One region of the Streptomyces sp. NPDC044064 genome, then DNA from elsewhere that is predicted to be linked to it. Evidence: riboswitches for the same ligand, from Rfam matches in the RefSeq annotation. Region 1 holds a riboswitch; the other holds the start of a gene.

Region 1 (7,996 bases):
CGCGCTGACGTCGATGCCGTGCAGCATGAGGGGACTCCCTTGAGTGCCGGTGGGGGGACAGGAGTTGACGTGTTTATGCCCCACCTTGGCACGGGAGATCCGCCGTTGCAGCCGAAAAGTCAGCTCCGGGGCGTCACCGATCCCAGGACCGACGCCGACTTGGCCGACCAGTCCGAGGTGATGATGCTCGCGTGGTCCTTGGCCAGCAGGGCGAGCCGGGCGGCGACCTCGGCGTCCGTGGGATCGGTCGAGGAGATCGCGGGGGATACGCCGTCGGCGCCCGTGGTGATCAGGATGTAGTGGTTCGCGGAGTAGAGCGAGGTGTCGTAGCCGTTGTTCACGTACGTCGCCGCGTCACCGTCGAAGAACACGAACCAGGGCCTGATCGAGGCGTCGTAACGGCTGGTGCGCGGGTCGCCGTTCGCGGCGCCGAGCACGGCCGGGAAGGCCTGTGCCTCGCCGATCCTGCCCGCCGCGTACAGGTCGCGGAGGTGGTCGCCGTACTCCTCGTCCGTCCAGTAGTGGTCGAACGGGTTGGACTGCTCCACCGTGCCCGGGATCAGCTCGAAGAGGAACTTGCCCCGGAGGGAGTCGCGGGAGGGCCAGGCGTCGGCCTTGGCCGCCGCGTCCAGGGAGGAGTACGTCCCGCCCAGCAGGTCGGACGGCTTGTACACGCTGCTGCCGAGCTTCTGCGACACCAGGGTGTCGAACTCGTCCGGGCCGAGGCCCCCCTTGCCGTTGAAGCCGACCTTCATCTCGACCTTGAACACGATCGGCGGGTGGTCGGGGTGCAGCTGGTTCCAGGCCGCGATGTTGTCCAGGCAGCTGCCCAGATCCTGGTTCCGGCTCTTGCTGTACAGCTCGCCCGGCGTCTTCGCGGCCTCGCAGTTGTTGTTGTCGCCGAACGGATTGCTGTGACTGACGCGCCAGCGATGGCTGATGCTGTCCACGTACACGTCCAGTTCGAGCAGCGAGGCGCCCGAGTCCAACGCCTGTGCGAAGTAGGTGTACTTGGCCTTGTCGTACGCGTTGTGCGTCCCGATGGCCGTCGTCCCGGAGAACTTCGGCTCCGCCCCATGGGCACTCGCCGGCACCGCCATCAGCAGGGCGGCGGCACCCAGGAACACCCCTGCCCGTCTCACCACACGAACCGCGCGCATGTGTGAACTCCCCTTCGCTGTCGCTGAGTTGGCGGCAGCGTAGGAGAGATCGGTTACTGAACGGTAGCCCCTGGAGGAACATCGGCCTCGCGAAGTGGGCGTTTTTCAAGCGCAGTTGAACACGGGCAGTGGAAACCGGAACCGGACGTCACGCGGGAGAGCCGGCCGGCGGGGGAGGGGTCAGCACTCGATGATGTTGACGGCCAGTCCGCCCCGGGCCGTCTCCTTGTACTTCACGCTCATGTCCGCGCCGGTGTCCTTCATGGTCTTGATGACCTTGTCCAGGGACACCTTGTGGGAGCCGTCGCCGCGCATCGCCATCTTCGCGGCCGTGACCGCCTTCACCGCGGCCATGCCGTTGCGCTCGATGCAGGGGATCTGGACCAGACCGCCGACGGGGTCGCAGGTGAGGCCGAGGTTGTGCTCCATGCCGATCTCGGCCGCGTTCTCGACCTGCTCCGGGCTGCCGCCGAGGACCTCGGCGAGGGCGCCGGCAGCCATCGAGCAGGCGGAGCCGACCTCGCCCTGGCAGCCGACCTCGGCGCCGGAGATGGACGCGTTCTCCTTGAAGAGCATGCCGATCGCACCGGCGGCCAGGAGGAAGCGGACCACGCCGTCCTCGTCGGCGCCGGGCACGAAGTTGATGTAGTAGTGCAGGACCGCCGGGATGATGCCGGCCGCGCCGTTCGTGGGGGCCGTGACCACGCGGCCGCCCGCCGCGTTCTCCTCGTTCACGGCCATCGCGTAGAGCGTGAGCCACTCCATGGCGTGCGCCAGCGGGTCGCCCTCGGCGCGCAGCTGGCGGGCCGTGACGGACGCGCGGCGGCGGACCTTCAGACCGCCGGGCAGGATGCCCTCGCGGGACATGCCGCGCTGCACGCACTCGCGCATCACGCGCCAGATCTCCAGCAGGCCGGTCCGGATCTCCTCCTCCGTGCGCCAGGCCCGCTCGTTCTCCAGCATCAGCGAGGAGATCGACAGACCCGTCTCCTTCGTGAGGCGGAGCAGCTCGTCGCCGGTGCGGAAGGGGTACTTCAGGACGGTGTCGTCCAGCACGATGCGGTCCGCGCCGACCGCGTCCTCGTCCACGACGAAGCCGCCGCCGACCGAGTAGTACGTCTTGGAGAGCAGTTCCGTGCCCGCGGCGTCGTACGCCCACAGCGTCATGCCGTTGGCGTGGTACGGGAGCGCCTTGCGGCGGTGCAGCTTCAGGTCGGCGCCGAAGTCGAACGCGATCTCGTGCTCGCCGAGCAGGCTCAGCCGCTTGGTCGCCTTGATGTCCTCCACCCGCTGGTCCGCGTTCTCCACGTCCACCGTGCGCGGCGAGGCGCCCTCCAGGCCGAGCAGCACCGCCTTGGGCGTGCCGTGGCCGTGGCCGGTCGCGCCGAGTGAGCCGTACAGCTCGGAGCGTATCGACGTGACGGATTCCAGCACGTCCTCGTTGCGCAGTCGCCGGGCGAACATGCGCGCCGCACGCATCGGGCCGACCGTGTGGGAGCTGGACGGGCCGATGCCGATCGAGAACAGGTCGAAGACCGAGATGGCCACGGGGAACTCCTCAATACGGGGGGTGGTGCTCAGGGTGTGGTGCGGGGTGGGCACCGCCCGGCACCGCGCGCGTCTTCTGTGTCCAGTGTGCGCGGTGCCGGGGTACTTCGGACTTACTTGTTCAGACCGGGGTACAGCGGGTGCTTGTCGGCCAGGGCCTTGACCCGGGCCTTCAGGGCCTCCGCCTCGGCCTCACCGAAGGGGGAAGGCGCCTTCAGTGCCTCGGCGATCACGTCCGCGACCTCGGCGAAGTCCTCGGCCGTGAAGCCGCGGGTCGCCAGGGCGGGCGTGCCGATCCGCAGACCCGACGTGACCATCGGGGGGCGCGGGTCGTTCGGGACGGCGTTGCGGTTGACCGTGATGCCGACCTCGTGGAGGCGGTCCTCGGCCTGCTGGCCGTCCAGCTCGGACTCGCGCAGGTCCACCAGGATCAGGTGCACGTCGGTGCCGCCGGACAGGACGTTCACACCGGCCTCGCGGGCGTCGGCCGCGGTCAGCCGTTCGGCGAGGATCCGGGCGCCCTCCACCGTACGGCGCTGGCGCTCCTTGAAGTCCTCCGAGGCGGCGACCTTGAAGGAGACCGCCTTGGCCGCGATCACGTGCTCCAGGGGGCCGCCCTGGAAGCCCGGGAAGACGGACGAGTTCAGCTTCTTCGCGAAGGCCTGCTTCGCGAGGATGATGCCGCCGCGCGGGCCGCCGAGCGTCTTGTGGGTCGTGGAGGTGACCACGTCCGCGTACTCGACCGGGTTCGGGTGGAGACCGGCGGCGACCAGGCCCGCGAAGTGCGCCATGTCGACCCACAGGTAGGCCTCGACCTCGTCGGCGATCCGGCGGAACTCGGCGAAGTCCAGCTGGCGCGGGTATGCCGACCAGCCCGCGATGATCACCTTGGGGCGGTGCTCCTTGGCCAGGCGCTCGACCTCGGCCATGTCGACCAGACCGGTCTCGACGTCCACGTGGTACGCGACCACGTTGAACTGCTTGCCGGAGAAGTTCAGCCGCATCCCGTGGGTCAGGTGGCCGCCGTGCGCCAGGTCCAGGCCGAGGATGGTGTCCCCGGGCTGGGCCAGCGCGAACAGGGCCGCCTGGTTCGCGGAGGCGCCGGAGTGGGGCTGCACGTTGGCGTACTCGGCGCCGAACAGCTCCTTGATCCGGTCGATGGCGATCTGCTCGGCGACGTCGACGTGCTCGCAGCCGCCGTAGTAGCGGCGGCCCGGGTAGCCCTCGGCGTACTTGTTGGTGAGGACCGAGCCCTGGGCCTCCATCACCGCGAGCGGTGCGAAGTTCTCGGAGGCGATCATCTCCAGGGTCGACTGCTGGCGGTTCAGCTCGGCGTCGACCGCGGCGGCGATCTCCGGGTCCAGCTCGTGCAGGGGCGTGTTCAGGACAGTCATACGGCTACGACTCCTCAGCCGGCGGTGAAGGCGGTGTACTCGTCGGCGGAGAGCAGCTCGGCCGGCTCGTCCGTGATGCGTACCTTGAACAGCCAGCCGCCCTCGAAGGGGGCCGAGTTGACCAGCGACGGGTCGTCGACGACGTCCTGGTTGACCTCGGTGATCTCACCGGTCACGGGGGCGTACAGGTCGCTGACCGACTTGGTCGACTCCAGCTCACCGCAGGACTCGCCCGCGGACACCGTGTCACCGACCTCCGGGAGCTGGACGAAGACGACATCGCCGAGCGCGTTGGCCGCGTGCTCCGTGATGCCGACCGTCGACACGCCGTCCTCGGCGGCCGACAGCCACTCGTGCTCCTTGCTGTAGCGCAGCTGCTGGGGGTTGCTCATGGCCTGAATTCTCCTGTACGCGCGGGAGTGCTGATGAATGGGGGACTGCTGGGACTGCTGAGGAGCAGGTGAATGTGCGCAGCGTCACGTCCTTGGGACGGACCGCGCTCAGTGTCTACTTCTGGCGCTTGTAGAACGGCAGCGCCACGACCTCGTACGGCTCGTGGCTCCCGCGGATGTCCACACCGACGCCCTCGGTGCCCGGCGCAGCGTGCGCCGCGTCGACGTACGCGATGGCGATGGGCTTGCCCAGGGTGGGAGAGGGGGCGCCGGAGGTCACCTCGCCGATCACCTCGCCGCCCACGACGACGGAGTACCCGGCGCGCGGCACGCGGCGGCCCTCGGCGATCAGACCGACGAGCACCCGCGGCGGGTTCTGCTCGGCCTTGGCGGCGGCCTCGGTGAGCGCCTCGCGGCCCACGAAGTCGCCCTCCTTCTCGAACTTGACCACCCGGCCGAGCCCGGCGTCGAACGGGGTCAGGGACGTGGTCAGCTCGTGCCCGTACAGCGGCATGCCCGCCTCCAGGCGCAGCGTGTCCCGGCAGGACAGGCCGCAGGCCACCAGGCCGACGCCCTCGCCGGCCTTGGTCAGCGCCTGCCACAGCTCCACGGCGTGCTCGGGCTTCACGAACAGCTCGAAGCCGTCCTCGCCGGTGTAGCCGGTGCGGGCGATCAGTGCGGGGACGCCGGCCACCGTGCCGGGCAGGCCCGCGTAGTACTTCAGGCCGTCCAGGTCGGCGTCCGTGAGGGACTTCAGGATGCCGGGGGACTCGGGGCCCTGGACGGCGATCAGCGCGTACGCGTCACGGTCGTCGCGCACCTCGGCGTCGAAGCCCTCGGCGCGCTCGGTCAGCGCGTCCAGCACCACCTGGGCGTTGGAGGCGTTGGCGACGACCATGTACTCGGTCTCGGCGAGGCGGTAGACGATCAGGTCGTCCAGGATGCCGCCGTCGGCCTGGCAGATCATGGTGTAGCGGGCGCGGCCGACACCGACCGAGGCGATGTTGCCGACCAGGGCGAAGTTCAGCAGGGCCGCCGCCTCGGCGCCGGTCACGGTGATCTCGCCCATGTGGGACAGGTCGAAGAGGCCGGCCCTGGTGCGCACGGCCACGTGCTCGTCGCGCTCGGAGCCGTAGCGCAGGGGCATGTCCCAGCCCGCGAAGTCGGTCATCGTCGCACCGAGCGAGCGGTGGAGGGCATCCAGCGCGGTGTGACGGAGTTCGGTACTGCTCATCGGTCGGTCGTCTCCCAAGGCATGACTGGCGAGGTCGTTCCTCCCCATCTGTCATCGGAACCTGAGAGGTTCGCCGAGACCGCCACAGGGACGACCACGGCTTGCACCTTGGGTGGAGCCACTGACACAGCGGCCCGCTTTTCAGATGTGCCTCGCCCGCGCGGTAACGGGGCCTGAGAGATTCAAGGGAGGGACTTGCTCCTTCGGCGTCCCAGCGAAGGCTGCTGGGAACTCTCCCGCGCGGATTCAAGCGGCCGGTATGCAGTTGGCGGGCACATCATTGCACGCCTTGCCCCCACCCGTCAGGGCCCGCATCTGTAACCGACCTGTGGCAGTACGCGCACCGAACCACTGGACGCGGCGCATTACCTTCTCTTTACATGTGATGGGCATGGGATTGCCAAGCACACAGGGGAGGACGATCACGGTGAACAGGACCTCGGCCTACGCCACCACCACCGGCATCGCGGTGCCCGGGCAGCCCTCCGCCCCGGCCCGCGAGCGCTGCGCCGACCGCCCGGCCCCGGTCGTCCGCGACCTGCGCGAGCGCGGGGGCCGCAGCCCGCACGCCCTGCTCTTCGGGCCCGGCGACCTGGTGGTGATCACCGGCCTGCCCGGCAGCGGCAAGTCCACGCTGATGCACCGCGCGGTCCCCGGTCACCGCATCGACTCCCAGGACGCCCGTGACCGCTGGGACGACCGCATGCCCCGCTTCCTTCCCTACGCGCTCTACCGCCCGCTGGTCCGCCTCGCCCACTACGCCGGACTGCGCCGGGCCCTGCGCACCGGCGAGGGAGTCGTCGTGCACGACTGCGGCACCCAGTCCTGGGTGCGCTCCTGGCTGGCCCGCGAGGCCCGCCGCCGCGGCGGCACCCTGCACCTGCTCCTTCTCGACGTCACCCCCGGCACCGCCCGTCGGGGCCAGCGCGAGCGCGGCCGCGGCGTGTCCCGGTACGCCTTCGGCCGCCACCGCCGTACGACCGCCCGGCTGCTGCGCGCGGTGGAGCGCGGCGAGCTGCCCGCCGACTGCGGCTCCGCGGTGCTGCTGGACCGGGACGCGGCGGACGTCCTGCACCGCATAGCCTTCACCGGCTGATCGGACCGGTCGCCGTCACAGGCACCCGCTAGCCTTTTGCTCCACAGCATGGTTCCCAGCAGGCGGTAGGCAGATGGACTTCCCGGCGGACATTCCCGCGGACTTCCCGGCACAGACGCACCCCCACCCGCACGGCGGTTGGCCCGGCAACGAGCTGGAGGAGGTGCTCTCGGCCTCCCTCGGCATACCCTCCGCGGGCGGCCGGATCATCGAGGTGCTGGGCCGGAGCTTCCTCTGGATCCCCCTGCCGAACGGCGGCGGCCCGCAGAGCGGCCCCCTGGACCTGCCCACGATGGAGATCGAGGGCCAGGTGTACGTCCCGGTCTTCAGCTCCGAGGAGCAGCTCCGCCAGGCGGCCGGCCCCCACATGTCGTACACCGTCGCCCCGGCGGTGGAGTTCGCCCGCGGCCTGCCCCCGCAGGTCGGCATCGCCGTCAACCCCGACGGCGTGGTCGGCGTCCCGCTGCCGCCCGAGGCGGTGGCCGAGCTGTGCCGCGCGGGCCGCACCCCGCTGGACGGCCCCGGTTCCGGCGGCCGGGTCCGCCTCTTCGAGCCCGACTGGCAGGACGACCCGGTCGACTTCCTGGCCGCCGCCTCCGCGGAGTTCACCGCGACCGGCGTGGTCGTCACCGCCCGCCGCTGCCTCGCCGCCATCGAGACGGGCGACCCCGTCATGTTCGTGGGCGTGGAACTCTCCCAGTGGGAAGGCGATCTGCGAGCCCTCCCCCTGGACGCCCTCGGCAAGGCTCTCGGCAAAGTCCCGGTCAAGTGGCCCGTCAACCTGGTCCTCCTCGACGTGGCCCAGGACCCGGTGGCCGACTGGCTCCGGGCGAACGTGCGCCCCTTCTACCAGTCCGGGCACTGAAACCACCTGAAGGGCGCGGGGAACTGCGCGAGAACCCACCACGTACCCGCACCCGCGAACGGACACAAGGCCCCGAGCTACTGGGCGCTTAAGCTGTCTCCACATGCGGGGCACTCCACAAGAAGGGCAAGACAGGTGAGCGCGAGCCCAAGCGGCAGCGTCGAGCACATGCTGCGCCAGGTCACCCCCGGGCGCTACGACGCCTACGAGGCACTGCTGCGCGCCCTCGCCACCCCCTCCTCCGGCCAGATCTGGATGCTCCTGTGGCACGGCCAGGCCGGCTCGCCCGACGCCCAGTACGGAAACA
Region 2 (7,996 bases), on a different contig from region 1:
CGGCCATTGAGAGCGTCCTACGGCCCACCGCCGGAGCATTCGGCTAGCCTTTCCCCGCGGTGGGGCACGGGAAACCACTCCTAGGGTGATTATCACTCGGCGTGCCGAGTGTGGCGATCGTTGACGCACCCCTGGTGACTGCCTACCGTCGAGAAGGCAGGTCAAGGACGGAGGTCGGCGTGAGAATCAGCGGCGACGGTACGGCTGGGGGTGCCCCCGGACGACTCGGGGAGAGCGGTCCGTACCCTCCCCCGGGTTCTCAGCTGCGTTCGGACAGGGGGTACCCCCAGCCCGGCAGCGCGGTCGACCGCGCCTCACAACGACCGACGGTGGTGCCCGACGGCGGAGGGGCGACGTCCATGGCGTCCGAAGAGATCGGCTATCGCGGGCCCACCGCCTGCGCGGCCGCCGGAATCACCTATCGGCAGCTCGACTACTGGGCCCGCACCGGCCTCGTCGAGCCGAGCGTGCGGCCCGCGTACGGCTCGGGCACGCAGCGCCTGTACAGCTTCCGGGACGTCGTCGTACTGAAGATCGTCAAGCGGTTCCTGGACACCGGGGTCTCGCTGCAGAACATCCGTACGGCCGTACAGCACCTCCGGGAACGCGGTTTCCGTGACCTGGAGCGGATGACGCTCATGAGCGACGGCGCCACGGTCTACGAGTGCACCTCGCCCGACGAGGTCCACGCCCTGCTCCAGGGCGGTCAGGGGATCTTCGGCATCGCCGTCGGTGTGGTCTGGCGGGACGTGGAAAGCGCGCTCTCCCAACTGCACGGCGAGCGCATCGACACCGGGGAGACCCTGGTCGGCAACAACCCGGCGGACGAGCTGGCCAGGCGCCGCAACCGGGCGGTCTGACGGCGCCCCTTCGGGGGTCCGCGTTGTCAGTGGCGTGGTGCAGCATCGGAGATGTGAGAAACGCGCCCACGATCCTGCATCTCGACATGGATGCCTTCTTCGCCTCGGTGGAGCAGGCGTCCAAGCCGAGCCTGCGCGGGAAGGCCGTCGTCGTGGGTGGACTCGGACCGCGCGGAGTGGTGGCCACCGCGTCGTACGAGGCCCGGGTCTTCGGGGTCCACTCGGCGATGCCGATGGCCCAGGCCCGCAGGCTGGCGCCGAACGCCGCGTATCTCGTGCCGCGCTTCGCCCTGTACAAGTCGGTCAGCGAGCAGGTCATGGCGCTGCTGCGGGCGCTGTCGCCGCTGGTGGAGCCACTGAGCCTGGACGAGGCGTTCGTCGATCTGGAGGCCGGGGCAGCGGCCTGGGACGAGGCCTCGGCGCGGCTGGCCGGGACGAAGCTGCGGGCGGACATCCGGACGGTCACGGGGCTGACCGGGTCGGTGGGGCTGGCCGCCTCCAAGATGCTCGCGAAGATCGCCTCGGAGCAGGCCAAGCCCGACGGGCTCGTGCTGATCGAGCCCGGGACCGAGCGGGCGCTGCTGGGCCCCATGTCGGTGCGGACGCTGCCCGGGGTCGGGCCGGCGACCGGGGACCATCTGCGGCGGGCCGGGATCACGACCGTGGAGGAACTGGCCGAGGCGGGCGAGGACGAACTCGTCCGGATGCTCGGCAAGGCGCACGGGCACGCGCTGTACGCCATGGCGCTGGCGCACGACGACCGGCCCGTGGTGGCCGAGCGGGAGACCAAGTCGGTGTCGGTCGAGGACACCTACGACGTGGACATCCATGACCGGCTGCGGGTCGGACTGGAGGTGCAGCGGCTCGCCGACCGGTGCGTGGTGCGGCTGCGGGGGGCCGGGCTGTCCGGGCGGACCATCGTGCTGAAGGTCCGGCGGTACGACTTCTCTACGCTGACCCGCTCCGAGACGCTCCGCGGCCCCACCGACGATCCGGCGGTGATCAGGGAGGCGGCCGCGCGGCTGCTGGAGTCCGTGGACACCACGGGTGGGGTACGGCTGCTGGGCGTGGGCGTCTCGGGGCTCGCCGACTACACCCAGGAGGACCTGTTCGCGCAGGCCGCGGCCGGCGAGCGGGACGCGGCCGCGGCAGCGGAGGCGTCGGAGGAGGCCCTGCCCGACGCCGTGGAGGAGCGCCCGGAGCCCGCCGAGCGGCAGTGGCGTGCCGGCTACGACGTGCGGCACGCCGAGTACGGGCACGGCTGGGTGCAGGGCAGCGGCCTGGGGCGGGTCACTGTCCGCTTCGAGACACCACAGTCCGAGCCGGGGCGGGTCCGTACGTTCTTCGTCGACGATCCTGCGCTGGAGCCGGCCGAGCCGTTGCCGTTGGTTGCGGGAACCGGCGTCGCCCACCTGCCCCCGGCCGGGGATCAGACCTCTTCCGTGCCCGCCAGCTTGCCGAAGTCGTGGTCCGGTACCGAGGGAGGTGCGGCCGCGTCCAGGCCGTAGTGGTGGTAGAGCTGGAGTTCCTGTTCGGGGGAGAGGTGGCGGCCCACGCCGAAGTCGGGGGCGTCCTTGATGAGCGCGCGGTCGAAGGGGACCCGGAGGGAGCCCTCCACCAGTTCGCTGGGCTCCAGGGGGACGAAGGCGTCCCGGGAGAACAGGCCGGTGCGTATGGCCGCCCACTCGGGCACGCCCGTGGCATCGTCGAGGTACACCTCGTCGATGGTGCCGATCTTGGTGCCATTGCGGTCGAACGCCTTGCGGCCGATCAGGTTGCGCGGATCGATTTCGGTCTGCACGGTCCCTCTCCCTCCACTTGGTCGCAACTCATCCGTAAGCACTACAAAAGAGCACATTCAAGGAGGCGGCCACTCGAGGGCCCATGCGTTGACCTCGCTGGTAGGCTGACAGCGGCTGCTGACCCCGTGCGGGAGAGTCCTCCGACCACCTCGGAGGCGCCGAAGGAGCAAATCCTCCCCGGAATCTCTCAGGCTCACGTACCGCACGGACGAGGTCACTCTGGAAAGCAGGGCGGGTGTCGACGGCTCCCGCCCTCACCGACGGTGAAAGCCGGGACCCTCGGGCGCCCGGTGAAGCTCTCAGGTTTTGATGACAGAGGGGGAGGCCGTCGGGGCAACCGCCGTGGTGCCCCTCGAAGGTCGCGTCTGACCAGGAGGCCTCCGCAATGACCGCCCATCGCACTCCGCTCTCCGAGCTCGAAGCGGGCATCCCCTTCGAACAGCGCCACATCGGACCCGACCAGGAGGCGCGGGCCAAGATGCTCGCGCACGTCGGTTACGGCTCGCTCGACGAGCTCACCGCCGCCGCGGTGCCGGATGTGATCAAGAACGCCGACGCGCTCGATCTGCCGGGTGCCCGTACCGAGGCCGAGGTGCTCGCCGAGCTCCGCTCGCTCGCCGACCGCAACCAGGTGCTCGGCTCGATGATCGGGCTCGGGTACTACGGGACCTTCACCCCGCCGGTCATCCTGCGCAACGTCATGGAGAACCCGGCCTGGTACACGGCCTACACGCCGTACCAGCCGGAGATCTCGCAGGGCCGCCTCGAGGCGCTGCTGAACTTCCAGACGATGGTCGCCGACCTCACCGGTCTGCCCACGTCCGGCGCCTCTCTCCTGGACGAGGGCACGGCCGCCGCCGAGGCGATGTCGCTGGCCCGGCGCATGGGCAAGAACAAGAAGGGCCTGTTCCTGGTCGACGCGGACGCGCTGCCGCAGACCATCGCCGTCATCGAGACGCGTGCCGAGCCGACCGGTGTCGAGGTCGTCGTCGCCGACCTCAGCGACGGCATCCCGGCCGACATCGCCGCGCGCGAGATCAACGGCGTGCTGATCCAGTACCCGGGCGCCTCCGGTGCCGTGCGCGACATCAAGCCGGTCATCGACCAGGCGCACGAGCTGGGAGCCCTCGTCACCGTCTCCGCCGACCTGCTGGCCCTCACCCTGCTGACCTCGCCGGGTGAACTGGGTGCGGACATCGCCGTCGGCACGACCCAGCGCTTCGGTGTGCCGATGGGCTTCGGCGGGCCGCACGCGGGCTACATGGCGGTGCACGAGAAGTTCGCGCGCAGCCTGCCCGGCCGTCTGGTCGGCGTCTCCGTCGACGCCGACGGCAACAGGGCCTACCGCCTCGCGCTGCAGACCCGTGAGCAGCACATCCGCCGTGAGAAGGCCACGAGCAACATCTGCACCGCGCAGGTGCTGCTCGCCGTGATGGCCGGCATGTACGCCGTCTACCACGGCCCCGAGGGGCTGCGCGCCATCGCCCGCCGTACCCACCGCTACGCCACGATCCTCGCCGAGGGTCTGAAGGCCGGCGGTGTCGAGATCGTTCACGGCGCCTACTTCGACACCCTCACCGCGCGCGTGCCCGGCAAGGCCGCCGAGGTGGCCGCCGCCGCCCTGGAGAACGGGGTCAACCTGCGTCTCGTGGACGCCGACCACGTCTCCCTCGCCTGTGACGAGACCACCGACCGGGCCCAGCTGGCCGCCGTCTGGTCCGCCTTCGGTGTCGAGGGCGACATCGAGGCGCTGGACGTGACGGCCGCGGACTCCGTGCCCCAGGCGCTGCTGCGCAGCGACGACTTCCTGACCCACCCGGTCTTCCACGAGCACCGCTCCGAGACCGCCATGCTGCGCTACCTGCGCAAGCTGGCCGACCGCGACTACGCGCTCGACCGCGGCATGATCCCGCTGGGCTCCTGCACCATGAAGCTCAACGCGACCACCGAGATGGAGCCCGTCACCTGGCCCGAGTTCGGCCAGCTGCACCCCTTCGCGCCCGCCGAGCAGGCCGAGGGCTACCTCACGCTCATCCGCGAGCTGGAGGAGCGTCTCGCCGAGGTCACCGGCTACGACAAGGTCTCGCTCCAGCCGAACGCCGGTTCGCAGGGCGAGCTGGCCGGTCTGCTGGCCGTTCGCGGCTACCACCGGGCCAACGGCGACGAGCAGCGCACCGTCTGCCTGATCCCGTCCTCCGCGCACGGCACCAACGCCGCCAGCGCGGTGATGGCCGGCATGAAGGTCGTCGTCGTGAAGACCGCCGAGGACGGCGAGATCGACGTCGAGGACCTCCGGGCCAAGATCGAGCAATACCGCGACCAGCTGGCGGTCCTGATGATCACCTACCCGTCCACGCACGGTGTGTTCGAGGAGCACGTCGCCGACATCTGCGCCCAGGTGCACGAGGCCGGCGGTCAGGTCTACGTCGACGGCGCCAACCTCAACGCCCTGGTCGGCCTCGCCAAGCCGGGCCACTTCGGCGGCGACGTCTCGCACCTGAACCTGCACAAGACCTTCTGCATCCCGCACGGTGGCGGCGGCCCCGGCGTCGGCCCGGTCGCGGTCCGCTCGCACCTGGCGCCGCACCTGCCCAACCACCCGCTGCAGCCGGCGGCCGGCCCGGAGACGGGCGTCGGCCCGATCTCGGCGGCGCCCTGGGGCAGCGCGGGCATCCTGCCGATCTCGTGGGCGTACGTCCGCCTGATGGGCGGCGAGGGCCTGAAGCGCGCCACCCAGGTGGCCGTGCTCTCCGCGAACTACGTCGCCAAGCGCCTGGAGCCGCACTACCCAGTGCTCTACACCGGCCCCGGCAACCTGGTCGCGCACGAGTGCATCATCGACCTGCGTCCGCTGACCAAGGCGACCGGTGTGAGCGTGGACGACGTGGCCAAGCGCCTGATCGACTACGGCTTCCACGCGCCGACCATGTCCTTCCCGGTGGCAGGCACGCTGATGATCGAGCCGACCGAGTCCGAGGACCTGGCCGAGCTGGACCGGTTCTGCGACGCGATGATCGCCATCCGCGCGGAGATCGAGAAGGTCGGCTCCGGCGAGTGGCCGGCGCAGGACAACCCGCTGGCGAACGCCCCGCACACCGCGGCCGCGCTCGGTGGCGAGTGGAAGCACGCCTACAGCCGCGAGGACGCCGTCTTCCCGGCCGGTGTCTCGGCCGCCGACAAGTACTGGCCGCCGGTGCGCCGGATCGACCAGGCCTTCGGCGACCGCAACCTGGTCTGCTCCTGCCCGCCGCTGGACGCGTACGAGGACTGAGCGACCCCCTGGTGACAGCGAGCCCCGCCCGTGTTCGGGCGGGGCTCTGCCGTGCTCACGCCGAGGCCAGCGCCACCTCGGTCGCCTTGATCAGGGCGATCACGTCGGAACCGACGAAGAGGCCGAGGTCTTCGGCCGCGTCCTTGGTGATCACGGCCGTGAGTTCGCCGCCGGGCACCGACACCTTCACGGAGGCCATGGCTCCGCCGAGGGCGATATGGACGATCGCGCCAGGGAGCTGGTTGCGGATCGACAGGCCCTCGAACCGGCTCGTGGCGAGTGAGATCTCCGTCGACTTCACCAGTGAGAGGACGCGGGAGTCCGGGGCGAGTCCGAGCTGCTCGACGGCCTCCAGAGTGATGGCCGCCATGAGCTCCTGCCCGCCGTCCAGGCGGATCTTGACCGTGGCCATGACCTCGCCGGGGTGGACCTCGGTGACGGTTCCGGGAAGCTGGTTGCGGATGCTCAGTGTCATGGGCACCCACAGTAGGGCGTGCGCCCGTTCAGGCAGGGTATGCGTGTGTCTGCGTCGCTTTGACCGTCGCCCAGACAGCTGCGCCTGGATGCAGGTCCAGCTCTGCCGCGGCGACCGTGGTGAGGTCGGCGGCAAGGGGGAGTTCGCCGGTGAGGTCGGCGCGGATCTGGTCGCCGTGGGTCTCCAGACCGGCGACCTCGCAGCGCCACAGGTTGCGGGCGCTGGCACCGGTGGGCCGGTCCCGGAAGAGGGTGACGGCGACCGGCGGGAACGCCACGAAGGCCGGCCCGGAGAGGACCTCCGTGGTCGTGATCGAGGGCCCGGCGTCGAGCCGTACCGTGTGCCCCTCGGCCCTTCCCCGGTACAGGTTGAGGCCGACCAGCTGCGCGATGTAGTCGGTGCGCGGATGACGGGCGATGTCGGCCGGGGTGCCCTCCTGGACGACCCGGCCGTGCTCGACGACCACCAGCCGGTCCGCGAGCACCATGGCGTCCAGCGGATCGTGCGTGACGAGGACGGCGACCGCCTCGAACTCGGCCAGATGGCGGCGGAGCTGGGCGCGGACCTCCAGACGGGTTCGGGCGTCCAGGGCTGCCAGCGGCTCGTCCAGGAGCAGCAGCCGGGGCCGGGTGGCCAGGGCGCGGGCGAGTGCGACGCGCTGGGCCTGGCCGCCGGAGAGCCTGCGGGGCTTGGCACCGGCGTGGTCGGACAGGCCCATGCGGTCCAGCCAGGCGGCGGCCTGGGCCCGCGCCCCGGCCTTGGAGACGCCCTGGCAGCGCGGTCCGAAGGCCACGTTGTCCAGGGCGGACAGGTGCGGGAAGAGCAGGTAGTCCTGGAAGACGACGCCGACCGGGCGGGACTCGGGCGGAGTGCGGTCCAGGAGGACACCGTCCAGCCGCAGATGGCCGTCGGTGAGCGGGACGAGACCGGCGAGGGCGCGCAGGGCGGTGGTCTTGCCCGCGCCGTTCGGGCCGAGCAGCGCCACGACGTCCCCGGGGGCGGCGGTCAGGGCCACGTCGAGGCGGAAGGAGCCCTGCTCGACGACGAGCCGGGCGTCGAGCCCCTGCTCGCCCACCACCTGGAGGCCGGTCCTGGGGGCGTCGATGTCGGTCATGGAGAGGGCGTCCTTCGTCGGCACACGCACAGCGTCGTCTTCCATCCTCCCGTCACCGCCCGGTCCCCGTCAGCCACCGGTCCCGCAACCCCGCCAGGACCGCGACGGACACGGCCAGCAGGACCAGGCTGAGGGCGATGGCCGCCTCGGGGTCGTTCTGCAGGGCGAGGTAGACCGCGAGGGGCATGGTCTGGGTGCGGCCGGGGAAATTGCCCGCGAAGGTGATCGTCGCGCCGAACTCACCGAGCGCGCGGGCCCAGGCCAGGACCGCGCCCGCGGCGATGCCGGGGGCGATCAGCGGCAGGGTGACCCGGCGGAACGCGGTGAAGCGGGAGGCGCCGAGCGTGGTGGCCGCCTCCTCGAAGCGCGGGTCGGCGGCCCGCAGGGTGCCCTCGACGCTGATGACCAGGAACGGCATCGCGACGAACGCCTCCGCGATCACGACGCCGGTGGTGGTGAAGGGAAGGGTGATCC

The links. A riboswitch is a leader RNA that binds a small molecule or an ion and turns the genes downstream of it on or off. The one in region 1 is predicted to bind glycine.
Region 2: it holds a riboswitch for glycine, as region 1 does, so the genes downstream of both, gcvP (aminomethyl-transferring glycine dehydrogenase) here and gcvT (glycine cleavage system aminomethyltransferase GcvT) in region 1, are expected to answer to the same signal.

What each region holds. Positions count from the first base shown of each region.
Region 1 covers NZ_JBWKFN010000024.1:107,948-115,943, reverse strand. The annotation lists gene AC07DS_RS32795 (GH25 family lysozyme) at 1-27, opposite strand, end outside; gene AC07DS_RS32790 (phosphatidylinositol-specific phospholipase C domain-containing protein) at 120-1,160, opposite strand; gene AC07DS_RS32785 (L-serine ammonia-lyase) at 1,341-2,708, opposite strand; gene glyA (serine hydroxymethyltransferase) at 2,822-4,102, opposite strand; gene gcvH (glycine cleavage system protein GcvH) at 4,117-4,494, opposite strand; gene gcvT (glycine cleavage system aminomethyltransferase GcvT) at 4,610-5,728, opposite strand; glycine riboswitch at 5,767-5,879, opposite strand; glycine riboswitch at 5,880-5,977, opposite strand; gene AC07DS_RS32765 (AAA family ATPase) at 6,156-6,824, shown strand; gene AC07DS_RS32760 (enhanced serine sensitivity protein SseB) at 6,898-7,689, shown strand; gene AC07DS_RS32755 (enhanced serine sensitivity protein SseB C-terminal domain-containing protein) at 7,858-7,996, shown strand, end outside.
Region 2 covers NZ_JBWKFN010000062.1:477-8,472, reverse strand. The annotation lists gene AC07DS_RS45935 (MerR family transcriptional regulator) at 180-860, shown strand; gene AC07DS_RS45930 (DNA polymerase IV) at 914-2,368, shown strand; gene AC07DS_RS45925 (PRC-barrel domain-containing protein) at 2,290-2,661, opposite strand; glycine riboswitch at 2,781-2,875, shown strand; gene gcvP (aminomethyl-transferring glycine dehydrogenase) at 3,048-5,933, shown strand; gene AC07DS_RS45915 (TOBE domain-containing protein) at 5,989-6,408, opposite strand; gene AC07DS_RS45910 (ABC transporter ATP-binding protein) at 6,437-7,522, opposite strand; partial or broken gene modB (molybdate ABC transporter permease subunit) at 7,575-7,996, opposite strand, start outside.